DNA from 3 places in the Peribacillus sp. GL_122 genome. Region 2 is predicted to be linked to each of the others. Evidence: riboswitches for the same ligand, from Rfam matches in the RefSeq annotation. Region 2 holds a riboswitch; each other region holds the start of a gene.

Region 1 (10,327 bases), 1.7 Mb from region 2:
TCACTGAAATACTCTGTTTTCTTTTTATCTTCAAAAAGATCATTTGTAGGAATGAATAACATCCTTTTATCTTTATCCGCTATTCCCTTTATTGACAGGTTATAATCGCGAATGTGCTTTTCAAGTTTTTGATTGTCTTTAATTGGGTTATATAATCCTACTACCAGAATATCCGCTTTATCGTTTGCCTCTATCAATGTTGATGTAATCTTTTTCAGATGGCTGATATACTCCCGTTTACCCTCATTGATTTTTCGGTCACTTATTTTCTTCAAGTCCCCGCCGTTGCTATTGATCAAGTCATTCGTTCCAATATAAACGATGAAAGTATCGGCTTCATCAAGTTTCGTTTTAATGCGGTAATCATCAAGCTGTTTCATCACCCCATCCGTTTCCTGGCCTTTTATACCGTAATTCCAAAAACTCACTTTTTGTTCGGATTGCGGATTATTCAATTCATCCTCAAGGCCTTCTATATATCCTTCTCCGTCCTTATCCCCTTTTCCATAGGTTAATGAATCTCCAAAAGCCATCACCCTTTGCACATCTTCCGACTCCGAGGCCTGAAATTCATATGCAGCAAAACATATAACTAGTACTATAATCAATAAACCTGCCAATTTTTTCATTTGGTTCTCCTCTTGTCTCTTTACTAGAAGTATTTAATCTTTTACATACCCAAAAAATCTGCAGTCTTAACATAAAAAAAATTGTCAGATAAAGATTTAAGAGTGTATGATAATATAAAACTTTCAATGGATTGAGTGTCATTCACCGTCCCTTAAACAAAAAACGGGATTACCCTTCATTCTGGAGATTGAATAAATGATAGTTAGGAGTTTAAATCATGGAAGAGCACATAGAGTTTAGAGAGGCAGAACTATCTGATCTACCCAGAATTGTTGAAATATATAATTCGACAATTGCTTCAAGAATGGTCACGGCAGATACGGAACCTGTATCCGTCCAATCGAGGGTTAAATGGTTTGAGGAACATCATTCAGAAAGTAGACCGCTATTTATCATTACTATAGAAGGGAAAACTGCTGGATGGATGAGCTTCCAATCCTTCTATGGCCGACCGGCATATAATTCCACTGCCGAAATCAGCATTTATATTGATGATTATTTCCGGGGAAAAGGAATCGGACAAATTTCGATTCAAAAGGCCATTGAATTGAGTCCAAAATTAGGTGTTAAGACTCTATTGGGTTTCATATTCGCCCACAATACACCAAGCCTTAAGCTTTTTTCCAAATTCGGGTTTGAAGAATGGGCACATTTACCTCAAGTTGCCGAGCTGGATGGCATTGAGCGGGATTTGGTCATTCTTGGTAAACGTGTCGATATTTAATATTATTCTTTAGAGCTATTGCCTTGAGCAGTAGCTTTTTCATATTAATCGAGGTCGAATTGGCTAATTTAAAAATACCTATATGCTTTCTGGAGGGGAAAATGTTCAGAATCTCTTTTACTTGTTAACGCATTTAATAGCATATCCAATTCTTGACTGGCTTGAACAGTTAGCAGACTTGTTAAGCCGTAAATTGCTGCCAAGTTGATCATTTCTTTTCTCTTCTCTTCTACTTTTTCTATCGTTACCTTACGGCAAGGCATTATATAGCCACCTCCCATTTATTCAATATTTTTACACTTTCATCATAATGAAACTACTAGTAAAAATCAACTATTTTTCAGAAATTAAATGTGTTATTTTAAAGGATAAATGTGACAAAATGACTATTTCATTCTAAAATTATGTATATTTTGTGTCATTTTCTATCAAACGCAAAAAAAGCATCCACTAGTGTAGACTGCGAATGCTTACATCATATCCCTTATCCAAAAACCCAAAATATAGTCCATCGTTTACTATGTCATCCATTCAGAAGGTGACTCAGTATTTGGTCTATTTATAACAATCTTATATTCATCTTCAAGTACTTTTAATGGGGCATCATAAAGGTGCCTTTCATCAGAGGTTTTGTATACTCCATTGGCCAATAACTCTTCAATAAGCTTTGCCTTCCTCTGTTCAATCCTCTTAAATAATTCTGCCATGTAAATGGCTCCTTTCCTAGTCTTCCTAGAGCCTGCTTCTAGTTAGCTAAACTTTATCAACTTGTTTGATTTTCACCAAATTATATATACCTTTTCCATTATGTCACTAAACGTTATTTCCCAAAAATAAAAGCCCCTTCTAATTCAAGAAGAGGCTGACAGTGTCCGTACGGCTCTTCTTATCTTCCAAGCATATGCTTGTTGGATTTAGCACAGTTCCCAAAACGGGTCCGCTGCCGAGGTTTCGTTGGGCCAAGTCCCTCCACCTCTCTGGATAAGAAATCGATATATAAATGATGTAGACATGATTTTATCCTAATAACCATCAAAAGTCAATTACCTGGTTCTCCCTTTTTTCCTGGACATAAAATGGTCCCTCTTTCAAATGCGGGTTGCATTTTCTTGTCTTTCTGATATGATGTCAGTAATTACATACAATTCACACCACTAGGGGAGTCTTTTTTAAGACTGAGATGGAATTAGTTCCGGACCCTTTGAACCTGAACCGGCTCATACCGGCGGAGGGAAGTGGATGATATCGTCCATTTACAGACTATATCCATCTACCCCGTTCCGTATTCAGGAACGGGTTTTTTCATTAACAAGGAGATCCATTCTAAAGGAGGATGAACAATGGAGAATGTTAAATTAGAACCATTCAGTGATAGACTACATGCACGGTCAAAAGAAATTTGGAAAAGGAACCATTCACATCCCTTTGTCCAGGCAATTGGAAATGGTACGCTTCCTGAAAACAAATTTGCCTATTACCTGAAGCAGGACTATATCTATCTTATGGATTATTCCAAGCTCTTTGCTTTAGGTGTCATCAAAGCTCATAACATCGAAACCATGGCAAAGTTTGCGAGTATTTTAAATGAAACCCTTCAAGTGGAAATGGATATTCATCGGCATTATGCTTCCGAATTCGGGATCAGTTCCAAGGAATTGGAAGATACAGAGCCTACTCCAACCACTCTAGCCTATACAGGATACATGCTAAATGCAGCTCAGCATGGGACTTTGGCAGACTTGATCGCCTGTCTCCTGCCCTGCGCTTGGGATTATTATGAAATCGGTTTGCTATTAAAAGAACAAAATGGAGCAGCATTGGAAAACAATCGCTACGCAGATTGGATAAGGTCCTATTCATCTCCTGAATTCGGTGAAGCACACAAATGGCTGATCGCTTTGTTGGAAGAATTGACGGAAGGCATGCCAGAAACGGAACTTCTTAGATTAGAAAAGCACTTTTTGGTTACTTCCCGATATGAATATTTATTCTGGGATATGGTTCAAAATGAGCAGGATTGGCCGCTGTAGGTCGTTGACATGATGATGAATCCTATCAAGAAACTGACGTTGACTGCCATGATCACGGCTATAACGACGCTGACCAGTTCATTTATTTTCATACCTGCAGGATTTGCAAAGGTCTTTCCTATTCAGCATCTGGCAAATGTCATGACTGCCGTTCTATTGGGGCCAGCTTATGCTGTGACACAAGCTTTTTTAGTTTCCATCATTAGAAACATGTCTGGTACCGGTTCAATTTTTGCCTTTCCCGGGAGCATGATCGGTGCACTTTTGGCTGCCATCCTTTATCGAAAAACACAAAGCTTAAAATTCGCCTGTTTAGGGGAAGTGATCGGGACCGGTATTCTCGGTTCCCTAGCCTGTTATCCACTTGCCCTCCTCCTATTGGGAGAAAAAGCTGCTCTTTTTGGTTTTTTACCGGCTTTTATGCTCAGTTCATTCGCTGGTGCGATTTTAGCTTTCATATTACTTAAAATACTTCTAAAAAATAATTATATGAAGGGGTTTTTTTATGAAAACAGCATTAACCATCGCAGGCTCTGATTCAGGGGGCGGCGCTGGAATACAAGCGGATTTAAAAACATTTTCTGCACATGGTGTCTTTGGAATGTCTGCCATCACAGCCGTAACCGCACAAAATACAATGGAAGTCCGTTCAGTACAGCCAATTGAAACAGCAATCATATCAGATCAAATTGCAGCTATCTTTGAAGATATTCATGTCGATGCAGTAAAAATAGGCATGCTTGGATCAAAAGAAATCGTGGAAACTGTCGCTGCGTCCCTTAAAACCTTCTTGCCTGCCATCGTTATCCTTGACCCTGTCATGATTTCCAAAAGCGGCCATCATTTGCTCGACGAAAAGGCTGTCTCTGCCTTAAAAATGGATTTGCTTCCGCTTGCAACACTTTTAACCCCAAATGTACCGGAAGCGGAAGTACTTACTGGCTTGTCGATTCGAACGGAACAAGATTTCTACAAGGCATGCATTTCAATACAAGAAATGGGTCCCAAAGCCGTTTTACTTAAAGGAGGCCATGCAGCAGGAAATCCAAATGACCTTTTTTATGATGGGACTGACTTCCAATGGATCAAGGGAGAGCGCATTCATACGAAAAACACTCATGGCACGGGCTGTACTCTATCATCTGCCATTACATCAAACCTGGCAAATGGGCTGCCATTGCAACAGTCGATCGAACAGGCCAAGACCTATATTTCTGAAGCGATACGCAATAGCTTTTCAATCGGCAAAGGTCATGGACCTGTCCACCATTTTCATTCATTTTCAAAAAAAGAACGGAGTGAATTAATATGAAGGTTTCTGCAGCCGATTTATTCGTGAAGGTAAAAGAAAGAAAACCACTCATTCACCAAATCACCAACTTTGTTACGGTCAACGACTGTGCAAATGCCACCCTTGCCATCGGTGGTTCACCAGTAATGACTTCGAGCCCAAGAGAAGTGGCGGATATGGTCAAATTAGCAGATGCATTGGTCTTGAATTTCGGTACGATCGATGATAAAGCCTTTGAAGCAATGGTGATTGCCGGTAAGACGGCAAATGCCCAGGATATCCCGGTCATTTTGGACCCGGTGGGAGTTGGTGCCACCCCCTATCGTACAGAGCAGGTCAAAGAGCTCCTTAGTAAGGTTACTTTCCAAATCATTCGCGGGAATGCGAGTGAGATTCTTTCATTGATGGGTGGGGATAACGTTACACGCGGGGTGGATTCGGGGGAACTAGCGATTAGCAATGCAGAGCTGGCTGCACAAGCAGCAAATAAATTGAATAGTATCGTCGTGGTCAGCGGAGCTAAGGATGCGGTCAGCGACGGAAAACATACGTCCATCATCGACAATGGGAACCTCCTTTTAACTAATGTTACAGGTACCGGCTGCATGTCCACCGCTCTTATCGGTACTTTTTCCGGAGTCACCGACGATTTCTATTCTGCGGCAATTGCCGGTATCTCTACCATGAGCATTTCAGGGGAACTAGCTGCTGCAAACCTTCAAAAAGATGAAGGAACAGGAACGTTTCGCGTGCGATTAATCGATGCAATATCAAGAATGGATAAGGAAATCTGGATGCATGAGGTGAAAATAAATGAAGAAGTCCCAAATTGATTTAAGCCTGTATTTAGTTACGGAAGAATCCCTAGCATTAGAAGAATTGGCCAGAATCATTGCAGAATCGGTTTCAGGAGGAGTCTCGATCGTACAACTTAGAGAGAAAAACAATTCCTCCCTTTCCTTTTATAAAAAAGCTTCTGCATTAAAACAATTATTGAACGAGCTGTCCATTCCCCTTATCATCAACGACCGGGTGGATATAGCCCTTGCGGTTGCAGCGGACGGAATTCATATTGGGCAAGATGACCTTCCACTGCCTGTCGTCAAACAAATGGTTCCTGAAGATATGATTGTAGGTGTATCTGTCTCCACTCTTGAAGAAGCTCTCGAAGCCGAACGAAATGGAGCAGACTATATCGGAGTCGGTTCCGTTTTCCCTACAAAGACCAAACAAGATGCAACCCTAATGGCCATTGGGGATCTGGAGGAAATTTGCCGCAGCGTATCCATTCCCGCCGTAGCCATCGGGGGTATCACTGCAGATAACATTTCCACTCTTTCTGATAGCGGGCTATCCGGTACCGCAGTCGTATCGGCCATCATGAATGCAGATAGTCCGAAGAGAGCCTCCGAATCCCTTTTAAAAATCATAAAAGACTTTGATTAATGAAAAGAGGGGACTGATTACAGTCCCCTTCCTTTTGTTTATGTCAAAACGGTATTCTTTGTTTCCTTCCCAAAAGCTACGGCAATGGCACCCACTAGAATAGCGATTGTAAAAATGGTGAAAATCGATGAAATCGGTGTGTCTGCGGCAACTAAATACCCTACAAGCAACGGTCCCAGGACACCGCCAATCCTTCCGATCCCTGCAGCTAACCCAGCACCTGTACCACGAACTGCTGTTGGATACTGCTCAGGTGTATATGCATAAAGCGCACCCCATGCCCCCAGGTTGAAGAAAGATAGGAACATCCCGGAAACTATCAGCAGTGCCAGCCCCTCTGACGATCCAAAGAAAAAGGCACTAACGGCGGTTCCAATTAAGTATGTGATCAAAACGAATTTACGTCCCAGCTTCTCTATCAGCCATGCAGCTGAAAAATAGCCCGGAAGCTGTGCAAGCGTCATGATCAAAACATATTCAAAGCTTTGAATCATGCTGAAGCCTTTTAAGACCATCACACTTGGCAGCCATAAAAACATCCCATAATAAGAAAAGACCACGCAAAACCATAGAATCCATAATACAAGGGTCTGACGGGAGTATTCCTTTTTCCAGACACTTTTCATATTGCTTAATATAGACGGTCTCTGCTTTTTTTCTAGTTCCGTATACTTCGGTGAATCCGGCAGTTTCAAGCGCAGATACAGCGCATATAAAGCTGGAACTGCGCTCAATAACAATGCAACACGCCAACCATAAGCCGGAATGATGAAGTAGGATATGAGTGCTGCCAAAATCCAGCCAACCGCCCAAAAACTTTCAAGAAGGACGACAACCCTTCCCCTTTTACTTGCTTCAACACTTTCAGAGACCAATGTCGAGGCAACCGGAAGTTCTCCTCCAAGTCCCATTCCAATCAAAAATCGCAATATCAAGAACAAGCTGAGTGTACTGACTGCTGCAGACAGGCCACTTGCGATTGAAAACAATAATAATGTAATGATAAAGACATTCTTCCGTCCGACCCTGTCGGCCATCGCACCAAAGAATACGGCTCCAACAGCCATTCCGATAGAATTTATGCTCCCAATCCAGCCAACCTGCTCACTGGTTAAGTTCCATTCCTGTTTCAAAGCAACAATAATGAAAGAAAGCATACCGACATCAAGTGCATCGAACATCCATCCAAGACCCGCAACACCTAGTAACTTACGTTGCGATATCATTTTCGCATCATTTCCCATATATTCCTCCTGAAGAACTTTAGACCTTCTTGTTATTTTATCCTTATTCATTTTAACTATTAACTTTCATTTTTGCTATAGTATTTACACATGTCATGACAAAATAATACTTCTTTACTTAATTATGATGATGAAATCTTGAATATTCTGTCGAATGATATAGATTGAATATTCCCTTTTTTTCATTTATCATAAAAATTGGCATAAATCATAGCGTTAACAATAAGTCATCATGTTCTGCCCAAGATAATCATTTTATTCAGGAGGGTAATTATGACAAATCTAACGTTAGAAGTAAGTGGAAAGCTGCAAAAATTTTTAACAGGACCAAAAAAGCTCTATATTAATGGTCAGTTTGTAGAAAGTGCTTCAAAAAAAACCTTCTCCACACCTAATCCTGCTACAGGACAAAAACTTGCAGATGTTTATGAAGCTGATAAAGAGGATATCGACTTAGCCGTCAAGGCTGCACGCAAAGCATTCGATGAGGGGCCTTGGTCAAGAATGAGCGCAGCTTCACGCAGTAGGCTAATGTATAAACTTGCTGATTTAATGGAAGAAAATAAAACTGAACTTGCTCAATTGGAAACGTTGGATAATGGTAAACCAATCAGTGAAACTACCAATGCCGACATTCCTTTAGCTATAGAACATATGAGATATTTTGCTGGCTGGTCCACCAAGATTGTTGGACAGACCATTCCAGTAAGCGGAAATTATTTTAACTACACAAAACACGAGGCTGTTGGTGTTGTCGGCCAAATCATCCCATGGAACTTTCCGCTTCTTATGGCGATGTGGAAACTGGGAGCGGCACTTGCTACAGGTTGTACGGTTGTATTAAAGCCTGCTGAACAAACTCCGCTTTCCGCGCTTTACCTGGCTGAATTATTGGCTGAAGCCGGTTTCCCTGATGGGGTCGTCAATATCGTTCCCGGTTTTGGTGAAACCGCTGGACAAGCACTTGTCGACCATCCGCAGGTAAATAAAATTGCATTTACCGGTTCGACCGAAGTTGGAAAATTGATCATGCGCTCCGCTTCATATTCATTGAAACGGGTCACATTGGAACTTGGAGGGAAATCGCCAAACATCATCCTGCCTGATGCGGATTTCTCAAAAGCCATCCCTGGAGCTTTGAATGGGGTCATGTTTAACCAAGGGCAGGTATGCTGTGCCGGTTCCAGGGTTTATATCCAAAAGAAACATTATGATAATGTAGTTGCCGATATGGCAAGCCATGCAAAAAACATAAAACAAGGGGTAGGTTTAGATCCAAGTACACAAATTGGACCACTTGTTTCCGAGGAGCAGCAAAATCGGGTAATGGGCTATATTGAAAAAGGGAAAAACGAGGGTGCGGAAGTTCTTGTCGGCGGAAATAAACCGGGTGAACAAGGCTACTTTGTTTCTCCTACTATATTTGCTGGTGTCGAAGAGGATATGACGATAGCCAAAGAAGAGATTTTCGGGCCGGTCATAGCGGCAATGCCATTCGAGGATTTAGATGATGTCATTAACCGTGCAAATGCCAGTGAATATGGATTGGCTGCCGGCTTATGGACTAGCGATATAGCCAATGCCCATTATGTTGCAGGAAAACTCCGTGCCGGTACTGTATGGGTGAACTGTTATAACGCGTTCGACGCAGCTTCCCCGTTCGGCGGTTACAAACAATCCGGAATCGGACGTGAAATGGGATCTTATGCACTGGACAACTATTCTGAAGTGAAAAGTGTCTGGATTAATTTGGGTAAATGATTTTTTGACTATTAAGAAAGAGGGTCTCAAAGAGGCCCTCTTTCTTTCAGTCCATTGTTCACTGTCCCAAATAATTAAATTATTCAACTATTCAAACCTTTTCAATAGTCTTTCCTTCTATAATTTTGGTAGAATGCAAGATAGACAAACCGGCTGCTGCTTGAGCTGGCTCGGGAGGTTACGTGTTCATACGGTAATGATGCCGGGGTTTGTGCTAAAGTGAATGAACCTTAACTGATTCATCTCCTTGCCGGTTATGACGAAATCCTGTCTAATAACTATAAGTTTTCACAAACGATGTAAAAAGTTTCTTTTTTATATGACAATTAAGTACAATTATAAATGTAGAAAATGGAAAAGGAGTTTTGAAATGATGAGTGATTTTCAAACGAATTTAGAAAAATATGCAGAACTTGCCGTAAAAGTCGGCGTAAACATCCAACAAGATCAAACCCTGGTCGTAAACACAACATTAGAGGGTGCTGACCTAGTGCGTCTCATTGTAAAAAAGGCTTATGAGAACGGTGCGCGTAATGTCATCGTTAATTGGAATGACGATATCGTTTCACGTACCAAATATGAACTGGCACCGGATGAGGTGTTCCACGAGTATCCAAAGTGGCGAGCGGAAGAAACGATTGAACTTGCAGAAAACGGAGCTGCCTATCTATCCGTAATCTCCTCCAGCCCTGACTTATTAAAAGGTGTAAAGCCAGAAAGGATTGCCAACTTCCAAAAAGCATCCGGGACTGCACTGAAGAAGTGGCGTCAGTATATGCAATCCGATAAAGTAAGCTGGTCCATCGTTGCCGTCCCTTCAATAGCTTGGGCTGATAAAGTATTCCCTGAAGAGGCAGAAGGAAAACGCGTTGATCTGCTATGGGAAGCCATTTTCAAAGCAGTTCGTGTTGATGTGAAGGATCCTGTGGAGGCCTGGAAAAAACACGATGATACCCTGCATGAAAAGGTTGATTATTTAAATGACAAGCATTACCAAAAATTGCATTACACGGCTCCTGGAACCGACCTGACAATCGAGTTACCCGACAAACACCTTTGGGTCGGAGCAGGAAGCGTCAACGTACAGGGTCATGAATTCATGGCTAACATGCCTACCGAAGAAGTGTTTACGGTTCCATTGAAAACAGGTGTTAACGGTACGGTTTCCAGTACGAAACCCCTTAGTTACGGCGGCAATATC
Region 2 (10,327 bases):
TTCAAAAACTTAAAACGTTTTGAAAAGAATGAACGATGATAGCTAAATAATATGGGTGAAAACATGACAACTTGAATATTAAAAAACCTATTGCTCCTAAAAAATGCCGTTCATAACTTCCGGGACACACTTCCAGAAATTATTTATAAAAGGTTTTTTACAGTTTACAAATGCCGCGGTTGCAGTTATTGAACCGGTAAAAAAACATATACAAAAATATCAAAGAATATTTCTTAAATGCAATGGATTGATAACCGATCTCTCTCCATTCCCCCTCACTGGAATTATTAAGAAAAATGAATATCCTCTGAATGCCAAAATCTATACTTACCAGGACAACTCGGCATAAAGCAAAAACCTGCATGCCTTTAATCAAAGCTTGCAGGGATTCAAAATTAAAAGATATCTCAATCTTCATGTAATCACCGTCGGAAACGGCAGCCAGCTAATGGACATTAAAGCATGTAGCTGTTAGCATCCAATTTTCATGTAAGAAAGAGTTCATTCATTTCACTGGGGAATCTAGAGAAAGTGAAAGTGCTACGGGGAGGGTTACTTTGGAAGCAATGGCATGCGAAAGACCCGTTATTTCTTGTGGAAATCACTGATATTTTGGACGGTGAATAAGCCTCCATCAACCAAATGCCGTTGTTCAAACAGACAGGGATTTAAATTCGATAGTAAAAAAAATATAATACCGCTTATTATATGAAAGTAAGTTCAATCATTTGAACTTAAAGCAGGCCATAAATTAATGGTTCTGCTGCTGTTCTAAAATTATTCAAATCTCTTACGATGGCTGACTTTATTAAAGGGGATACTATTGATTCTTTGTTAGGAGAATAGACTGGGGGCTTAAATCTCACGATGATAAAGACAGTTAAAAAAATGGGGCCAGAAAATAAATGAAACTATTAAATAGGATCAAGAACCTTTATTAAAACAGCAACAACTTTAAAGTGGGAATCCAATTTGGCAAATGACTTTACTCGTAGGTATTTATGTACCTACGAGTTTTTAAGTTACGTTTCTGAATATGCTTTTGTGTATATTCGCTTCTTTCAAGCTCGGGAATCAGGAAACATTCTGCCGTTGTTCGATATGATCATGTTTTCTCGTATTGGACATCTTATTGATGGTAAGAAGAATTCCAGAAAGCCATATAATCACGATGCCTGTATAGATATATATATGGGCTTCAACCGGAATCCATGTAGCTAATAATGTTCTTACATTGATTAAGATAATGAAACCACCCACTAAAACACCCATTAATTGAGCAGGAAGCATCCTGACGAGCCAGGCTGCAATTGGTGCGGCAACCACTCCACCAATTATCAACGCTACGACCCAAAGCCAATTGACAGCTTCCCATCCGAGCGAAATGATAAAACCAAGACTTCCGAAGATAGCAATGGCAAATTCACTCGTATCTACAGTCCCTACGGCTTTTCTCGCCGTCATTCCTTTTTTTGACAATAAAACGGGCGTTGCAATCGGTCCCCAACCGCCTCCGCCTGTTGCATCACAAAAGCCTGCAAAAAGGCCTAACGGAATGGATTGTTTTGCGGTCAATGGCTTTACGATTTCATTTTCCTTCGACGGTTTAAAAATAAATAAAAAGCGGAATAAAACGTATACACCTAGGCCAAATAAAAATATGGCAATATACGGTTTAGCTAATTCGGCTGGCAGGTTGCTCAGGAAACATGCACCTACAAATGCACCAACTGAACCTGGAATGATCAAGCGATAGACCATATTTTTATCCACGTTCCCAAACTTTATATGTGAAGCTCCGGATACTGCTGTGGTCACTACTTCCGATAAATGAACGGATGCTGATGCTACTGCAGGGGCGATCCCGAATGTCAGCAATAAGGACGTGGAACTCACTCCATACCCCATTCCAAGCGAACCATCGATTAATTGGGCTAAAAACCCGATAAAGGCCAAAACGATTAACTTTTTCATGACATTCCCCTTTTTTCATTAAAATAGAACCTATATAACATCACCCGATGGAACCGTTTGCCTTTAAAAATCATTTAGATTTCCATTAAGACACAAAGAGGCACCTAACCAAAATGAAATGACATGTTGGTTAGGTGCCTTCAGTTTTTCTGATCAGCCCAATGATATATTTTCTTCGGTTTCTACTGGTAAAAGCCTAGCTAAAAAACGATATCTTTCTTTCAGGGAATATTTATAAATATCCTCTATTGAATCTTTCAGTAACTTAGATTTTTCCTCTTTTGAAAATGAACCATTTTTTATAATCATCCTTGCTTCAAAAAGGAATTCAAGATATTCTTCATATGATTCATCATATACTTTACCTAGATCATTCCGAATTTTTTTTGCGAGTGTTGGGCTTGCTCCATTGGTAGAAACACTTATGGAAAGCATGCCTCTATTCAATGTCGCCGGTATATGAAAATTACCCAGCTCATGATTACTGATTACGTTCACCAACTGACTTTTGGATGCATTCTCGTACACTCGTTCATTAACTTCAGTCGAATTTGTTGCAACGATGATTAAAAACGCATCTTTATAGTCAGTTTCTTCCACTTCTTTAAGTAAAACTTGAATCTTACCTTCTTTCTCCAACAGTTGAAAACCTGTGCAAATCTCGGGGCTTACGACGGTCACTTCAGCACCAGCTTCCAATAATGGGCCCGCTTTAAAGTAACCTATTTTACCACCGCCGATGATGATACACTTTCTGTTCTCAATATTAAGCGTAATTGGATACATAAGCTCCCTCCCCACTCACTTCATGAATTCGTTCCGATATGGCTTGTTCAATCTTTGGGTGATAACCTAGATATCGGCAAAGTATGAAATTCTGCTTACCCTTTTTTTGAATCTTTTTTATTCCATTTTCGATGGACTGCATTAAGAGACCGGTAAACAATAGGTAAGGAATGATAAATACTAAGTTTGGTCGAGATTCCTCTGCGAATTCCAATGCTTCTCCAAAGCTTGGTGTAGCAGCTGTCAAATAACACTCTTGCACACGGATTTTTGGAAACCTGTTCCTTAGCAAATCGGCCAATCGAGACAAATCCCTTTTCACGTCGGGATCACTGCTGCCCCTTCCAACCAATAAAACTAAGGAATCCTCCGTAACCCTTACATTTGTTTCCTCCAACCGTTCCACTAAAATGTCAACCATTTTATCACTGACACCAATTGGCCTTCCGTATTTCAAGTCAACGGCTGGGTACCGTTCTTTCATTTTGTTCAATATGACTGGAATATCATGTTTTGCATGTACAGCTGTTAGCAATAGAACTGGAATGGCAATGATTCTTGTCGCACCTTTTTTTACGCATCGTTCGTACGCCTCTTCAATCGTAGGAGTTTCCAATTCCAAGAAGCAATACTCCTGAATGGAACTTGGCTGTGCTTGCATACAAACTTTAATAAAATCAATGGCTTGGGCTGAAGCTTCTTTAACACGGCTGCCATGGCAAATATATAAAATGGCTTCCATTAAAATGCCTCATTCGCCAACAAATTTTCGGTTTGTTTTCCTTCAAACCATTTGATTTTTTCTCGTAAATTAACGACATCGCCCACGACTATCATACAAGGATTCGAAATCTGTTCGTTATTGGCCGTTTCCACTACATTAGCCAAAGTACTGACAGCTGTTTTTTGCGTTTTTAATGTCCCCCAATGAATAAGGGCTACAGGAGTCTCTGGACTTTTTCCATGCTCCAAAAGTTTTCCTTGAATATATGGCAGGTTTTTAACACCCATGTAAATGGCTAATGTATCGATTCCTTTTGCAAGGGATTCCCACTTGATATTGTCCTCTTCATCCTTTTTCCGATGACCGGTAATAATTGCAAAAGATGAAGCATGGTCCCTATGTGTAACTGGAATTCCCGCATAAGCTGTAGCGGCGATACCAGCCGTAATTCCTGGAACGATTTCAAAGCTCACGCCACTTTTGGCAAGGGCTTCCGCTTCCTCCCCGCCTCTCCCAAAGACGAATGGATCGCCGCCTTTCAAACGGGTGACTATTTTTCCCTTTTTTGCATATTTGACCAGGAACCGATTGATGGTATCCTGCTGCAATAAATGATAATCCGGCAGTTTACCGCAATTAATCAGCTCTACACCGTCTTTTGCATGATTCAAAAGTTCTTTATTGACAAGTCGATCATATAAAATGACATCAGCTTCTTGAATGCATTTTAATCCTTTTAATGTAATTAAATCTGGATCTCCGGGACCGGCTCCTACTAGATATACTTTCCCCATTTATGCAACCTGCCTTCCCTTAGAGAATCGTTTCGAATTCCGATAAAACGAAACCTGCTCCATTTTTAATTTTCTTTTTTTCATATAATGAGATGTCATCCACTTCAGGCATTTTCAAAAAATGTTTTTCCAGCTCGATATCAACAAGTTCAAACGCCTTTTCATCCGAATCGGCAACAATGATGACATGGATTGGTTTTTCCTTGATAGTGACTTCGAAACGGTATAGATTCATGGATTGCTTACCTTCCCCTATTAAACGGCCACTTCCGTTAATATATCATCAAGCTTACTTTGTAACTGCGATATCCCTACCCTTTCCACAAAATCAAGAAAGGTTTCTGATAGAAGTTTTGTTTCTTTGAAAAATAGGATCAGTTCTTTCAGAACATGATAGAGCTGTTCAGCTTCCACTTTTCCTTTAAGTTTTTCATTGAACTTACCGCCTTCATTCAGCGTTCCTCCGACGTATATCTCAAAAGCTTCGACCATCTTTTTGTCCTGGTTTTTCATTTTTATGCCTTGAAGCCCTATTTCAGCGATGGCTCTTTGACCGCAATTATTCGGACAACCGACCATATGCATCCTTACAGGTACATCGAGATCTATTTCCTTGTCCAATGATTCAGATATGGTCCTCATTCGTTTTTTTGTTTCAACGAGTGCCAGGTTACAATACTCGATGCCTGTACAAGAAACGGAATAACCAATGAATTTTTTTGGTTGATATGGAAATCTTTCAAAGATGGATTCCTGTTTTAATTCCTCAAGTTTTGCATCCGGCACATTTGGAATGATTAGATTTTGAGAATTACAGTTTCGGATTTCACCATTTCCATATCTCTTCGCAAGTTCGGCAAACTCAATCACTTCGTCTGGATTTAGACGACCAACTGGTATATTGACTCCAACATAATTCAGACCATCTTGCTTTTGTTTATGGATGCCGTAGAAATAGCCTGCATTCCATCCCTTCACCGCACTTTCACCCTTTTCAGGAAGCGGACCGGTGTACTCCAGCAATTTTTCCTTGAATTGTTCAGGACCCCAATCAGCGACAAGGAATTTCAAACGCGAGCGATGACGTTTTTCACGGTACCCAAAGTCACGGAATATCGTCGTGATGGCGGCCGCTACTTCGACTGTTTTTTCAGGTAAAATGAATAAGTCAAGTTCTTCTGCCAGCATCGGAACGGAGGATAGCCCACCGCCTACTTTCACGTGAAAACCAACTTCCGTTACTCCATCAATTACTTTAGTGGCTGGATTGAATGAAACACAGTTGATTTCAGCATTTGAAGCATTATGGATATTAGCACTAATGGACATTTTATATTTCCTAGGAAGGTTCGAATAGTCTTCGTTAAGGCGGAAATACTCAAATACATCATAAAGTACTTCGCGTGTATCAAAAAGTTCGTCAGGATCGATGCCTGCCAATGCATTACCGATGATATTACGTGTGATATCACCACATGCACCGGCCGTAGTCAGTCCAACCTTTTCCAAACGGTTTAAGATATCCGGGACTTGTTCGATGGTCAACCAGTGGAATTGAATGGCTTGACGGGTTGTAATATCATATACATCCCTCCCATAATCTTTAGCGATGTTAGCTAGAGTTATCTGTTGATCATAAGACAGGATACCTCCGGGAATAACGACACGCATCATCCAGTAACCAGCTTCTTTTGGCCGTTGCAGGTATAGACCTGCCCACTTGAACATATCCCAATTCTCTTTAGGGATGGAATCAAAACCATTTGCAGCGTAATGTGGAATATCAGCGAATATCTTCAATCCGTCTTTTTCCAATTTCCAGATTTCCGTTTTATTTTTAGCGATTAGTGGATTTTCCGACCAAAATTTCTCGTAAACCATTACATTTCCTCCTTGATTAGATCGCTTTCTTTGCTGTCAAATAGCCGATTACCTGTTCAACGCACTCTTCAATGCTATATTGGTCGGATTCTAAAATGATTTCCGGTTGTTCTGGTTCTTCGTAAGGAGAGTCGATTCCGGTAAAATCTTTAATGATTCCTTTACGCGCCTTGTCATAAAGACCTTTTGGATCACGCACTTCGCACTCTTCGATCGGACACTTTATGTATACTTCAATAAACTCCCCTTCTTCGAGTAAATCACGTACAATCTGCCGATCTGCCCTGAATGGGGATATGAAGGCGGTCAATACGAACTGCCCACTATCCACGAATAACTTAGAAACCTCACCGATTCGCCTAATATTCTCGGTTCGATCCTCTTCAGAAAAACCTAAATCTTTGTTTAAACCGTGGCGGATATTATCACCATCCAAAACATAACTTCGAATATTCCGATTATATAACTCTTTAGCGACCGCGTTAGCAATCGTTGATTTTCCGGATCCCGAGAGCCCTGTAAACCATAGAACTGTGCTTTCATGCCCGTTTTGCTTCCGGCGGAGCTCCTTGGTCAATGACGTTTCATGCCAAGTGACATTCGTACTTTTACTCATATAATAATCCCCCTCTTCATGTGATCCTTCAATTTATGTCCAATCAGTTAAAAACTTCATTCTTTTTTAGACCTTCGATCAACACCTCGATGACCTCTTTACGGCTAAAGGTAGCTGGAGGAATTTCTCCATTACGCAACATTTCCCTAACCTTCGTTCCAGACAGGATGACATGGTCTTCCTTCCCGTGCGGACAAGTTTTAGCGGAAGCCATATTGCCACATGCTTTACAGTAAAAACTATGTTCAAAGAATAATAACGTGATCCCTAACTCATCGGCGTTAAAATTCCCAAAGATTTTTTGAGCATCATATGTGCCATAATAATCGCCCACACCCGCATGATCACGTCCGACGATAAAATGGGTGCAACCATAATTTTTACGGACCATCGCATGGAAAATGGCTTCTCTAGGTCCTGCATAACGCATGGCAGCAGGGAAAACTGCAAGAGAGACGCGATCCTTAGGATAATATTTTTCAAGCAGCACTTTATAACTTTCCATTCTTACATCTGCCGGAATGTCATCGGATTTAGTGGCACCTACGAGAGGATTTAAGAATAAGCCGTCGACAATCTCCAATGCTGTCTTTTGAATGTATTCATGTGCACGGTGAACAGGGTTCCTCGTTTGGAAACCAACAACCGTTTCCCATCCTTTTTCAGCAAAAGCTTTCCTTGTCTCGACCGGGTCCAGATAATTAGCTTGAAATAGCGGACGTTCTATTCTCTTAATCAACTTTATTTCCCCGCCGACATATACATCACCGCGGTTATATAAATTTTTCACTCCGGGATGCTTCTCATCATCCGTTTGATATACTAATGTCGCTTCCAATTGCTTATCCGGAGTGTAAATATCGGAAACGGTGAGAACCCCGTATGTTTCACCTTCATGAGTCAACTTTACTTCTTCACCTATAGTAAGGGTTTCTGCAGTTTCTTCGGTCAAAGGCAGCGTAATCGGGATGCTCCATACATGTCCGCTACTAAGCCTCATATCCTTGACCACTGCCTCATAATCACTTTTTGTAAAGAATCCTTTAATCGGACTGTAGGCACCAGTGCCTATCAATTCAAGATCACTCAAAGCAATTTCATCGATTTCGATTGATTTTGTTAATTTACTAAAATCATATTTTGGTTCCCAAAGATCAATTAATGTTCCTCCGTGCGGTAAACTGATTGTCATGCTAAATTCCCCCTATGGTTTCTATTTATTTATGATAAATGCAATCCGCATTCCGTTTTTTGGGCTCCTTGCCAACGGCCTGAGCGTAAATCATCTGCATTGAATGCAGGTGCTGTACACGTTTTACATCCAATGCTCGGATATCCATTATCATGCAGGATATTATATGGAAGTCCGTTTTTGTGGGCGTAGCGCCAAACATCTTTCCATGTCCAATGTATGAGTGGACATACTTTAACTGACTTGAACTTATTATCCTTATTGATATACTCGGTTAAGGCCCTTGTTTCGGATTGCTCCCTCCGCAGTCCCGAAAGCCAGGCTGTTGCCGTTGAAAGCACATCGGTAAGCGGTATGATTTTACGGATGTTACAGCACTTATTGGAATCACTAAGCCATAATTCATCCCCATATTCCGCTGCTTGCTCCTCAAGCGTCAAGGCCGGTTTCTTCATTTCGATCAAAAGCTTTGGATAGCGCTTTTTCACTTGCTCGATCAATTGGTAAGTCTCCTCAAAATGAACATCTGTATCAAGGAAAACAATTTTTGCCGAAGGGTTGACCTTCGCCAATAAATCCGTAAGCACGATGCCTTCAATACCAAAACTGCAAGCATAAATCAGTTTGCTTCCATAATGGTCATTCGCCCATTGCAGAACTTCCAAAGCACCTTTTGTTTCACTGTCTTCAGGAAATACAGGGAATTCCCCTGTATTGAAATTTTCATAGTTTATTAATCCAGCCAACTTTGTAGCCCCCTCTAAAAACTTGCTGTATCAGGTTAGAGTAACTGTTGATCAATACCCGTTTAAACTTCCCCAGTTTATTTGATTCTAGGAAAAAGAGACGAATCTAACCAATACTCTCTTTATATCAGTTAAACCCGCCTCTAGTTTTTCTAGTCAGCAGATACCTTATTTAATTCTTAATTTTTCATTTCTTTCCATTTGAATGATTTTACCATCCTGGACAATAAGTGTAATGGATCCATATTTCATTGAATTAAGCATTTCTTGAAGTCGTTCAAATATTTCTTCAAGCTGATTCTCTTTTTCCAAACCAGTTCCTCCTTTAAGAAAATCCGCGAATATTTTATTTTCAACGCTGATTAAAAAAATTTCTTAGATTTATATAATTCCATACAACCTTACATTGTTATGGTTTGCCTCAAAAAAAACAAAAATCTTTCCATGATGGAAAGATCCCAAGGTAAATATCTTTACCTTATCTTCCAAAATGATTAACATTTTGTTGGAGGTAGCACCTTGCATCCATCATGCAGGTTGCTGGACTTCAAAGGGCCAATTCCCTCCGTCGCTCTGGATAAGTTTTATTATTTTAAATATTAACATATATTTAATCCTTGTCAATGGAGTTTTCTTATAAAATAACTTGGTTTAATATTATGGATGAACTGTTATTTTTATACACACTATTCAATTTATGATTTTATGTTCATATAAATAAGAAAATAGACTTGTCTTTTTAGATAAGGTCTCCAAAAAAATAAGTCTATTTTCATAAAAAGCCTATTATTGTCGTATATCCTTACTTTAAAAAAATTCTCGAATTTCAGTCCTTTTGAAGAGGGGATTACTTGAAGTCATTAATTTCTTAACTGTATCGCTTCTACAAATTCTTGAACTTGACTCTGGACGCGATCAATTAAATGCGAATCATTAATCGGTTTTTCTGAATTCTGTTTATCTATTTCCTTATCAACAAAATAAATGCCCTGCAGCGGCTCGCCTTTTAATATTGAAATTAATGGTTTAAGCGCATAGTCAATCGCCAATAGATGCCTGTTACTTCCACCAATCATGATTGGCAGAACTGGCTTACCCTTAAAAGCACCTTCTGGCAGCAAATCAATCAAGGCTTTCAATACACCTGTATAAGAAGCCTTATAAACCGGTGAACCAATAATAATTCCTCTAGCTGCTTGAATTCTCTCTGAAAGCTTTAAGATATCTTCGCTATTATATTTCCCTTGAAATAAATCATCTGCTGAGAAATCCGTAATTGAGAAATAAGCTGTGGTAAATCCTTCGTTTTCGACTAATGATTGAATATGTTTTAGTGAAATGTCCGTTCTTGATGGTATAGCAGGACTTCCTGATAAAATTACGATATCGCTCATTTAAAACCCCTCCTATGTTACATGTTTTAAAGATAAAATCTTCGTAAAGCATTTCGTGCAGCATGATTTTATCGTAATAGTCTGAAAAATATAAGTCAAATCTTACACTCGGGTTTAATGAATTCACTAGTTGACTTCATCGACTCTGAATGAAAATAAAACGGTCATATTTGCGGCTTGATGCTCATGCCCTTCAATATGACCGTTTCATTATGTATGA
Region 3 (10,327 bases), 1.9 Mb from region 2:
AGAATCTCATTGATATACCACTTTGCATCCTTAACGGATGGATCATTTATTAATGAGTGAGGGATGATGTCTGCCAAATCAGCCACCTTTAGATCTGGCAGATGCACCTGTGCCAAATCAAAACACTTTTTCTCCTGAGTCCAGTGCTGATGAAGGTCTTGATTTATAGGGTGAAAGCGCCCGGTAAACATACGGGTCTTTACATAAAAGTCACTTTCAAGCGTGGAAGAAATGGCGATTAGTTCTTTAGTTGATAAAGGTTCATCCTCGTCCGTTTCAATTAATACTCCTGCCGTTTCATTTTCCCAGACAATAGTTGCGTCAGATGGAACGAAAGCGAGGAAGGCTTCTTCAAAATCGGAGTTGGAAAAATCAGCATGAGTCAGCTTGAAATGAAGAAATCGAACATTCTCCCAGCTCGTTAAAGGCAATGGTGCATTCGGTTCGGATAAAAAGGTTTTCCATGATGAGTCTGGATGTGCATTGAGGTTATATGGGTTTATGGAAGGAGCAAAAAGCAGTTCCAATAAACGGATTTCTTCGGCTGTGATTTCTGAACGGTGAATGCCAAGTAAACTTCTTGAGTCTTCGAACCAAACATAGTCAGAAATTTCATCAGTATCCATTTTATTGGTAAGGGCGTTCGGGAATTTTTGTTTAAGATTTTCAAGCATCGTTTCCACCTTCTTTCTCCCTTTCCATATCATTATAGCGAAAAAGAATAAAGTTCAAAAGAATACGATATTGCTAGTTTTTCCTAAAAGGGAAAATCAAAGAAAAGTTGCAAGTATTATTAATTTTAGGAAAGGGTATTGCGTATGATTTATGGAATATCGTTAAAGAGGAGGGAATCTTATGAACATTTTAATATTGGGTGGTACACGGTTTTTAGGCCGGTATTTAGCAAAAGCTGCGATAGAGAAAGGGCATGAAGTCACACTTTTTAATCGTGGAAGCGATCCTTATGTTTTCCCCGAACTAGAACAGTTAAGAGGGGACCGCGACGGGAATCTTGAAATGTTGAAAGGGAGACAGTGGGATGCAGTCATTGACACATCGGGTTTTATCCCTCGAACTGTATCGAAATCTTGCAGATTGCTTAATCAAGTTAGACATTATACATATATTTCAAGCATCTCAGTTTATAGTGATCCAACCGAACCAGGCATTGATGAAAATGGAGAAGTTAATGCACTAAATGAAGATAAAGCGGAAGAAATCACCCGCGGAACTGCTGGACCGATATACGGTGAATATTATGGACCGTTAAAATCATTAAGCGAAAAAGCAGCTGAAAAAGAACTGCCGGGGAAAGTTTTGTCAATTCGTGCGGGGCAAATAGTAGGTCCATATGATTACACAGACCGATTGCCGTACTGGCTTAAAAGAATAGCGGAAGGGGGAGAAATTTTATCTCCGGGACGCCCTGGACGTCCAATCCAAGTCATCGATGCAAGGGACTTAGCTCAATGGATCATCCAAATGATAGAAAAAAGTATGACAGGTACATATAATGCCGTTGGACCGGATTACACACTAAATATGGGGCAATTACTTGAAGGCTGCAAAAAGGTAACAGGAAGTAATGCTGCCTTTACATGGGTATCTGAAAAATTTTTGGATGACAATAAAGTGGAGCCGTGGGGAGAGATGCCTTTATGGATACCAGAAGAATTCCCTTTACCGGGAGCTAAGGAACCTTTGAATGGGTTTTTGGCTGTCGATAACAATAAAGCCATCAATAATGGACTAACATTCCGTCCCCTATCAGAAACTCTCGAAGATATATGGAATTGGGAAAAGGGCCGTCCGGAATCTGCCGATAGAAAAGCAGGCATCCACAGACAGCATGAAAGTGATCTCCTCGAATTATGGAAACAGACAGTAGATTGAAACCTTTTTTTTATTATATTGAAATACTGAAGGCACATTAAGTGTGCTTGCTGAAAAGGATGATTTAAACGAACAACTTGAAGGAATTAAAAAAGCGATGTACTAAAAACCCCATCGCTTTTTTAGTCCGTGGATCTGCTTGCGTGGTTTGTAAGGATTTTAAGGTTTTCCATGGCAACCGCCACTTTTTCCTTAATGAAAGGCCTGCTCCCAATAAATGGGAAGCAGGCCTCGATTATTTTGATCAATTCATCCAGTCTGGTTTTCCGAATCCGGCAAATTTGTCATCGATGACTTTTTCGAACTGGTCGGATTCCACTACTGATTTAATATCCTTGGCAAATTGGGAGTCTACATCTTTTGTATTCACTGTAACAACGTTTCGATACATATCCGGCATTTTTTCTAAAACAAGGGCATTCTGGAGGTCCATTTTCGCTGCAAGAGCGAAGTTGCCAGGGACCGCTGATAGGTCAACACTGTCTGTTGCCCGAGGCAATTGAGCGGATTCCAATGGTTTGAGTTGGATGTTTTTTGGATTTTTAGTTACATCCTTTTCAGATATTTTTAAAGGGTCGACATCTGGATCGACTTCAATCAGCCCTTCATCCACCAGCACTTTAAGTGCACGTGCGAGGTTAACCGGATCATTGGGCACTGCAAGGGATGTACCGTCTTTAATTTCTTTCAATGATTTATACTTGTTCGAATATATGCCCATTGGTGCTGTTGGAACTATGATAAGGTCGGAAAGCTTTAAATCATTTTCTTTAGCGAAGTTATCCATGTATACTTTATGCTGGAAGAGGTTGGCGTCGATCGAATGGTTGCCAAGGGACTTATTCGGCTGGATATAGTCGGTGAATTCGACGATCTCTATTTTGTAACCGAGATCTTCCAGACCTGGTTTGATGGCCTCTTTAACCATATCGGCGTAGGGCCCGGTAGTCGCCCCGATCTTCAATTCTTTTTTGTCTTCAGTTTTTGGGGATGCATCATCGCTCCCGCATGCTGTCAAGCCAAGGGCAAGTGCACAGACTGATAATAACGAAGCTATTTTCTTCATTTGAAATTCCTCCTGAGTAATGAAATGTATTGAATCATTGAAAAATGACTGATCCCTATCGTTTGTTAACTATATATGAGGCCTTGTCACCAACCATTTGAATGATTTGCACAAGGCAGATCAGCACGACGATCGTCGTGATCATGACTGTATTGTCATAACGGTAATAACCGTACCGGATGGCCAGGTCGCCAATTCCGCCTCCGCCGATTGTCCCTGCCATTGCTGAGTATCCGATAAGCGAAATGGTCGTTAATGTCAGTCCTTGAATGATACCCGGTTTTGCCTCTGGAAGAAGTACATCCTTAATGATCATCCATGGAGTGGCACCTACGGCAATTGCAGCTTCAATCACTCCTCTGTCTATTTCACGTAATGCCGTTTCAACGATTCTTGCAAAAAAAGGTATTGCGGACACCGACAGGGATACAGAAGCCGCTCTTGGCCCTATCGTCGATCCAGTTAGAAGATCCGTTAAAGGAAGAAGGGCGACCAAGAGAATGATGAACGGGATTGAACGTACAATATTGACTGCGAATCCTAGAGATCGATTCACGATGCTATTCTCAAAAAATAAATTCCTTGTTGTCGTAAACAGCAATACTCCAAGCGGTAAACCGATCAGCAGGGCTACTGCAAGGGAAACGCCGACCATATAAATCGTTTCAAGAAAGGCTTTATTAAGATCAGGTAAAATATTGACGATGGAATCAAGCAGTGACATGTTTTAACACCTCCACAGAACTGGAACGATTTTTTATATATTGCAATGCCGAATGAATTTGAGCGGCATCGCCTAATAACTCGATGATTAAAATGCCTAAAGGGACATCCTGGATATACTCAATTTTACCGTGTAAAATATTACCCTTTACTGAATGGGATTGGAGAGTATCCGAAAGGATCGACTCACCGGCGGTTTGCCCTTCGAATTGAATTTTAATGATCGTACCTTTACTTTCTTCAATCAAGTGCGGAGGGAGTTCGAAATCCAGAACACTGCTAATGAATTGCTTCGTTAACTCCTGCTTAGGCTGTGAAAATATTTCATAAACGGAACCTTCTTCAATTACACGGCCATCCTGCATGACGGCGACACGGTGGCATAGTTCTTTGACCACTTCCATTTCATGTGTAATCAACACGATGGTGATGCCAATCTTACTGCTTATCTTTTTCAATAATTGTAAAATCGCTTTTGTAGTTGTTGGATCAAGGGCTGAAGTCGCTTCATCACATAATAGTACAGTGGGGTCATTTGCTAAGGCACGGGCTATGCCTACCCGTTGCTTCTGTCCACCGCTAAGCTGCGCCGGATAGACATCTTTCTTATCGCTGAGCCCTACGATTTCCAACAATTCCAATACACGTAACCTGATGGCATCCTTCGATCGATGCGCGGCCTTTAAGGCGAAAGCGACATTTTCATAAACGGTTTTTGAACTGACCAGTGAAAAGTGTTGGAATATCATTCCGATTTTTTGGCGTTGTTTACGAAGCTCTTTACTTGATAAAGAGGTTAAATCAATGCCGTCGATGATGATATTTCCACCTGTCGGACGTTCAAGCAAATTCAAGCAGCGGAGTAATGAGCTTTTTCCAGCTCCACTGTAGCCGACAATTCCATACACTTCTCCAGTTTGAATGGTTAAAGATACGTTATCCACTCCGATAACTCGGTTTTTCTTCGAGACGTATTCCTTTCGGACTGAACGGATTTCAATCATGAGCTTTCCCCCCTTAAACATTAAAAAACTGCCTCTATCATTCAGAAAGAGGCAGCGAAATTATATCTCGTCTTATCTTTCAGAATGCAATCATTCTGCAGGAAGTGGCACCATTCCTTAAGGGCGGTTGCCGGACATCGCAGGGCCTGATCCCTCCGTCACTCTTGATAAGTAAATTATTATTTTAGAATATTTCAAGTTTTTTAATATAATCTATATTATTTGTAAAATTCGACAATGTCAATCGTTTCTGAAATTTTGGGATGATTTTTTGTTATTAAAATTTAGTAAGGTCCGTTAAAATGATTCGTGAAAAAAGGGCTATTATGCAATAATCCAGCATTTACGTCCAGGTTAATTATTCCAAAATTTCCTTGTCAAAAAGGTGAAGTGGTAATACATTTATTATAGTAAAGTTAAAAAAAGGAAGATGAAACTATGTTTGTGTAATGATGGGGAGGCAATTGAATGTTAGAGATTAACACGATAAATGATGTGGTTTGTGTGAACGGTACTCCCGGCGGGAACAAATCGGGGATGAGTGTTTATGTCTTTTTAACGGATGGTCTATTGATAGATACTGGCGCACAGATTTTATTGGAAGAGCTTATTCCATTCTATGAGTCCGCAGACTTCGACTCAGTGGCCCTGACTCACTATCATGAAGACCATACCGGGGGCGCTGCATGGATACAGGAACATAAAAAGGTCCCGCTTTTCATTCACCCGATGTCGGTTGAGGTTTGTGCAAAGGATGCTGTATATCCTGAATATCGTAAAATTTTCTGGGGAAAGAGAGACGCCTTTAAAGCTGAGCCGGTAGGGAAGGCCATTCATTCCCGCACCCAAACGTGGGAGCCGATTTTTACCCCTGGTCATGCAAAGGACCATATGGTGTATTTGAATCACAATAGTGGCATGCTCTTTTCAGGAGACCTTTTCGTAACACCAAAAACAAAGCTTGTCTTACGGGAAGAGTCTGTCCCGGTCATCATCGATTCCATAAAAAGATTACTTCAATATGACTTTGGGGAAGTGTTTTGCTGCCATGCTGGGCATGTCCCTGATGGGAAGGATATGTTTCGGAAAAAGCTGGATTATTTGGAAAACCTCCAAGGTGAAATTTTACGCTTGCATTCTCAAGGGCTGACCGTTCATGAAATCCAGCAGGTCGTTTTACCGAATCGCTATCCCCTTATCGAGATATCTGGGCATGAATGGGATTCAGAGCATATCGTTACATCGATATTAAAAGAAAATATTTTGAGTGCCAGGAATAATGGAAATATTTGAATGTTATCCGTTTAACTGTCTGGGTTTTCTAATTGTCACTCAAACAACTTCCATCCAGGAAGTTGTTTGAGTGATTACTTATAAAAGACGGACTTTTTATAGGGGGAATGCAGTGCAAGCGGGAGATGAACGGGATAAGTAATAAAGGAGAGCTCTCCATAAGAGAGCCCACATAATTTATTTATTTTCGTTGGGATCTGTTTCATCATAAAAATCATGTGCTTCTTCGATGTTCTGAAGGTTTGCGACTTCATACACATTTCCGCCCGCCATTCCTTCATTGATGATACGGTCGATATCCAGGTAAACGGAGTCCTTGCCATTATATTCGGTATCCTTCAAAAATGTCATTTTTTCTTTATCCAAAATTAATCCCTCCTAGCCTTTTCTTTAGTTTAGGCAAAGGAGTTTTTTTTATTCTGTTTAGGTTCATTCATATACATGGAAGATCATTAAATCATGTATCATGCTTTTGAGTTTGGTTTCATCTGTTTCGGAAGGCGGGTTGGCTGTCCACTCGATGGATCCATCTTTATGATACAAGGCTTGGACTGCCTGCTTGTTGAAATAAAAGGAAATTCTCCATCCTGGCAGATTCTTATGCAATGGTGCCCATTGAAAATGAGTGATCATATGTATTACCTCCATATATACAGTTTCTCATTTAATTATAATGGAAAACGGCAGCTGGAGGTGTTATTTTATTGTCAGGTTGGGAAAAGTTAATTCAATAAAAAGATTTTTTAAATGCAAAAGCCTGTTTGTTTCAATTTCCACCTCATCGAATTGCATGGGCTTTGAGTTCACTTCATATATGAAGAGTGAGCCCGATTCGTCTTCCCCTATATCAATGGAAAACTCTCCGAGAAACCCGATTTTTTTCGATAGTATCTCTCCGCATTTTTGGGCGATATTCGCTAATTTTAGATTCAGGCTTCTTGATTGCAGGTCTTGATAAGGAAAAAGCTTACCACCTCGGGGAGTGTGGGTGGTGATTTCCTGAGTTTGTGACATCCTTACCGCTTTACCGGTCACTTTATAAAAACCTTTTTCATAATGGACGAGAATCCGGTAATCATAACGATGTCCAAAAAGTTTTTTTGGTCTGATCGCCTGTTGAGCAAGATAGCTCCTTTTTAATAAATCCCCTTTTTTTGTTTCCCAGAATGATGCGAAATCCGGGAAGGACTCACTATGCTTTAAGCTATTGAACAATAGTGTATCATCATCATTTTTGATTATGGTATAAATGCCCTTCCCTTGGCTTCCTTTGCAGGGTTTAAGGTATATATGCCTGTAGGTCTCCAGGAAAGCATAAAGGCAATCGCTGTTCCGTAAGACCGTTGTGGGTGGAAGGTGATTTGTGAGGAATCCATCTTCATTTAATGCTTCGAACATCACATATTTATCTATAAAACAGGGGTTGAATAGATTCATTCGGTAATCTTTAAAGTGTGTGATAAGATGTTGGAATTCCTCTGACGCCTCATAGCTCCTCGAGGGGATACGGTTATAGACGATGTCAGGGAAGGGTACTTTACATTCGATCCACTTGTTTGAAATGGAGGAAAAAACATACCCCCTCAACGAATCGGGATGAAGGGCATTTCCTGTGAATACATACGCTAATATTCCATGTTTTAATAAATATAATGATAGGTCCCGAAAAAGGGTCAGGTTTCCTCCCAAACCTGATTCCTTTTTGGGATTGGAAACAGTTAAAATTCCGACGGCAAGCATCCGGTTACCCGGAAATATCGTGATTGGAATTAGGGGTTGATTTGAATGGTCCTTTTTATAGCTGATTTCCTCTTCGGCAGAGCCGGCGAAAAGTTCAGCATTCTCATGATTGTGGTACCAATTTTCAGTGGGGATATCGTAAAAAATGTTCATCGCGGCACACTGATTGATTTCGTAATCGTTTGTTCCGTAAGATAAATGGCATAATCAAGGCTTAGCTTTCTGGTCAGCAATTCGAAATCCTTGAGTTTTGGATGGGCGAATATGGAACGTCCAGGTTTGGAATTGGCTTCAAACATCCAAACCTGCCCTTTTTTATCCAATCCAAAATCAAATCCTATTTCTGCAATGATGCCGTCCAAGTTCTTTTCTATACTGTCACTTAAAATCAGCGCGGCTTCCGATAGCTTTCGTTCGACTTCTTTCGCCTCATCGTCATCTCCAAACAGTTCGGCAACCGTTTTGATGACACCCCCGCTTTTAATATGGGTCGTGACGCTGCCGGCGCCGGCGATTTTTGCGGCGATCGCGGTTACCTGCCATTTTCCATTACTGTCCTTGTTCGTATGGACCCGGAAATCCACTGGACGTTTTTCAAATCGAATTAATGGGATGCCCTGCTGCACGATAAGATTCTCAAGCGGTCGGTCGTGAAAAATATGTTTAACGATGGATTCCAATGTGGGGAATTTTTGTAGTTTATTTTCTTTTGCTTCATTTGTATAGCGACAATAGTAAACATCCTCGTGCTTATCATAAAGAATTTGGTGAATCCCTAGACCGAGGCTGCCGTGAATGGGCTTTATATAAACTTGCCGGTAATGGGAAAGAAGGGTTTCCACCACGGACATGGATTGAAATGGATACGTTTCCGGCAAATAAGGCAGTGCCCGCTCATCTGCGCATAGCCTTTCATTTACATCCCATTTATTGAAAAATCCTGGATTATACCATGGTATGGTATATTTTTTTTGAAATTTTTGCTTCACTTCTTTAGGTCCATCGCGGTTTTCCGTCAACCGATTTGGGAGACGGTCATAGATGACATTAGGAAAAGGAAATTCATCAATATGCCAGTAATCGTTATCAAACACATAGCCTTTGATTGTCTCCTCATCCCAATTGATTACATTCTCTCCAAAAACAAAGGGGATACAGCCTGTTGTCCTGCTAAGCGAAAGTAGCTTTGCGAAAAATTCCGATCTCTCCCCTAATGGTTTGTTTGAAAGGCCAGTGAAGCCTGAGGAAAATATTCCGACAAGCGGTCCGATATGGATGCTCTTGCCGTAAATGAATAAATGAAGGGGAATATCGGTATGATCGAATATTAGGGATTCCGCAAGACTTTCCGATAGGACGATTGACTGATTGACGGCTGGGTTTTGTTTGACGATGGCAGGACATGAATGCCGTCCGAAATAAATTAATTCAATCTCTGCCAAATCTCCAAGCTCTGAAGGGTAGTAGAGAACATTGCCAGGGATAGCGGCAATTTCGGCAGGATAAGTCTTTCTCACTTTCTATTCACCTGCTTTCTGAAGATGTTCGGATAAATACTGGCTATATTGAAACGGTGCGCGATGAATATCTTTCATGGTCTCCGGCTGTAGTGCCTGAATGATTTTCCTTCCGGGCTTCGAGTTAATGTCCATGATCCATAATTGGCCTTTTTTATCGATGCCTAGATCAATCCCCAATTCGAATAATCTTTCAAAGACAGCTTCGGTTTCTACGGGCAGGGTGCGAAGGATATGCTGAATCTTTTGTTCTACAGCAATCGAAATCGTTTCCGGGTTTCTTTTGTTGAAAGTCTCTAATGGAATGGCTTCCCCGCCTGTGGCAAGATTTGAAGTAATTCCATCTTTTTGTCCTGTACGAATTCCGCGGCCCCGTTCCATCCATTGATTCTTCTCGTTTTTTTGAAGGAAAATCCGTAAATCGAATGGCTCGTTATTTTGGTTGCAAAGTTCCAAATATGGCTGGCAAAGGTAACGGTATCGATTTAATAAATGCTGCAGCCATTTGTTAAGCTGAGATTTGGAGGAGAATGGGCGGTCATATTTGGTGCCCTTTTTCGTCATGGATACCAAAGTGCCGTCTTCGGTTTTTGAAAGGAGATAGATTCCTGTACCGCCTGCACCGAATTCAGGTTTGATGATGATTTTATCCAGGCGTTCCAAATGACCGGTAATATCTTCAGGTGTCGTCACTTGTACGGTCTCAGGAAAAAATGCCTGCAGGTGTGGATGGTTTTTTAGGATTTGGTACACTTCCCACTTACCAGGAAGGCCCAGCCCTAAGAAATTCGAGTTATCCTTTAACCAATCGATTTTGTGTCGCGTTTCCGTTGATTCACGAACTAATCCGTGAAAACAGCGATCATATACAAAATCAGGTAAATCAAAAGATGTGGCAATCCAAGTTTCATTCTCGGCATCAAAACGCTCGCCACGCACTTTTTTCAGATTCATATCAATATTTTCAGGTGAGAATTTACAAACTTTCATATTAAATGATTTCGCGGTTTTGGCTATTTCGGTGAAGTAGTTGTTTTCATGTGTATCCGACGCGGCCATTAATCCTATTAACACGAGCTAGCAACTCCTTT

The links. Region 2 has a riboswitch for S-adenosylmethionine ahead of AC3ISB_RS14970 (YezD family protein). Riboswitches for the same ligand answer to the same signal wherever they lie in the genome.
Region 1: it holds a riboswitch for S-adenosylmethionine, as region 2 does, so the genes downstream of both, AC3ISB_RS06890 (Fur-regulated basic protein FbpA) here and AC3ISB_RS14970 (YezD family protein) in region 2, are expected to answer to the same signal.
Region 3: it holds a riboswitch for S-adenosylmethionine, as region 2 does, so the genes downstream of both, AC3ISB_RS05755 (methionine ABC transporter ATP-binding protein) here and AC3ISB_RS14970 (YezD family protein) in region 2, are expected to answer to the same signal.

The regions. Positions count from the first base shown of each region.
Region 1 is NZ_CM174415.1:1,406,547-1,416,873, reverse strand. Features, by position in the region: gene AC3ISB_RS06905 (GDSL-type esterase/lipase family protein) at 1-629, opposite strand, end outside; gene AC3ISB_RS06900 (GNAT family N-acetyltransferase) at 848-1,354, shown strand; gene AC3ISB_RS06895 (aspartyl-phosphate phosphatase Spo0E family protein) at 1,423-1,617, opposite strand; gene AC3ISB_RS06890 (Fur-regulated basic protein FbpA) at 1,873-2,061, opposite strand; SAM riboswitch class I at 2,238-2,342, opposite strand; TPP riboswitch at 2,501-2,605, shown strand; gene tenA (thiaminase II) at 2,695-3,384, shown strand; gene thiW (energy coupling factor transporter S component ThiW) at 3,400-3,921, shown strand; gene thiD (bifunctional hydroxymethylpyrimidine kinase/phosphomethylpyrimidine kinase) at 3,890-4,696, shown strand; gene thiM (hydroxyethylthiazole kinase) at 4,693-5,508, shown strand; gene thiE (thiamine phosphate synthase) at 5,489-6,121, shown strand; gene AC3ISB_RS06860 (MFS transporter) at 6,160-7,365, opposite strand; gene AC3ISB_RS06855 (aldehyde dehydrogenase family protein) at 7,639-9,126, shown strand; gene AC3ISB_RS06850 (aminopeptidase) at 9,500-10,327, shown strand, end outside.
Region 2 is NZ_CM174415.1:3,103,709-3,114,035, forward strand. Features, by position in the region: gene AC3ISB_RS14925 (sulfite exporter TauE/SafE family protein) at 1,075-1,974, opposite strand; gene AC3ISB_RS14930 (NAD(P)-binding protein) at 2,128-2,760, opposite strand; gene AC3ISB_RS14935 (sirohydrochlorin chelatase) at 2,741-3,502, opposite strand; gene cobA (uroporphyrinogen-III C-methyltransferase) at 3,502-4,278, opposite strand; gene AC3ISB_RS14945 (DUF3906 family protein) at 4,298-4,513, opposite strand; gene AC3ISB_RS14950 (nitrite/sulfite reductase) at 4,534-6,159, opposite strand; gene cysC (adenylyl-sulfate kinase) at 6,176-6,775, opposite strand; gene sat (sulfate adenylyltransferase) at 6,819-7,967, opposite strand; gene AC3ISB_RS14965 (phosphoadenylyl-sulfate reductase) at 7,997-8,701, opposite strand; gene AC3ISB_RS14970 (YezD family protein) at 8,882-9,025, opposite strand; SAM riboswitch class I at 9,189-9,297, opposite strand; gene ssuE (NADPH-dependent FMN reductase) at 9,574-10,107, opposite strand; gene AC3ISB_RS14980 (TetR family transcriptional regulator) at 10,318-10,327, opposite strand, start outside.
Region 3 is NZ_CM174415.1:1,191,645-1,201,971, forward strand. Features, by position in the region: gene AC3ISB_RS05735 (PucR family transcriptional regulator) at 1-674, opposite strand, end outside; gene AC3ISB_RS05740 (NAD-dependent epimerase/dehydratase family protein) at 856-1,893, shown strand; gene AC3ISB_RS05745 (MetQ/NlpA family ABC transporter substrate-binding protein) at 2,138-2,959, opposite strand; gene AC3ISB_RS05750 (methionine ABC transporter permease) at 3,015-3,683, opposite strand; gene AC3ISB_RS05755 (methionine ABC transporter ATP-binding protein) at 3,670-4,686, opposite strand; SAM riboswitch class I at 4,756-4,860, opposite strand; gene AC3ISB_RS05760 (MBL fold metallo-hydrolase) at 5,155-5,979, shown strand; gene AC3ISB_RS05765 (hypothetical protein) at 6,157-6,345, opposite strand; gene AC3ISB_RS05770 (YheE family protein) at 6,409-6,612, opposite strand; gene AC3ISB_RS05775 (YheC/YheD family endospore coat-associated protein) at 6,676-7,872, opposite strand; gene AC3ISB_RS05780 (YheC/YheD family endospore coat-associated protein) at 7,869-9,236, opposite strand; gene AC3ISB_RS05785 (YheC/YheD family endospore coat-associated protein) at 9,240-10,310, opposite strand.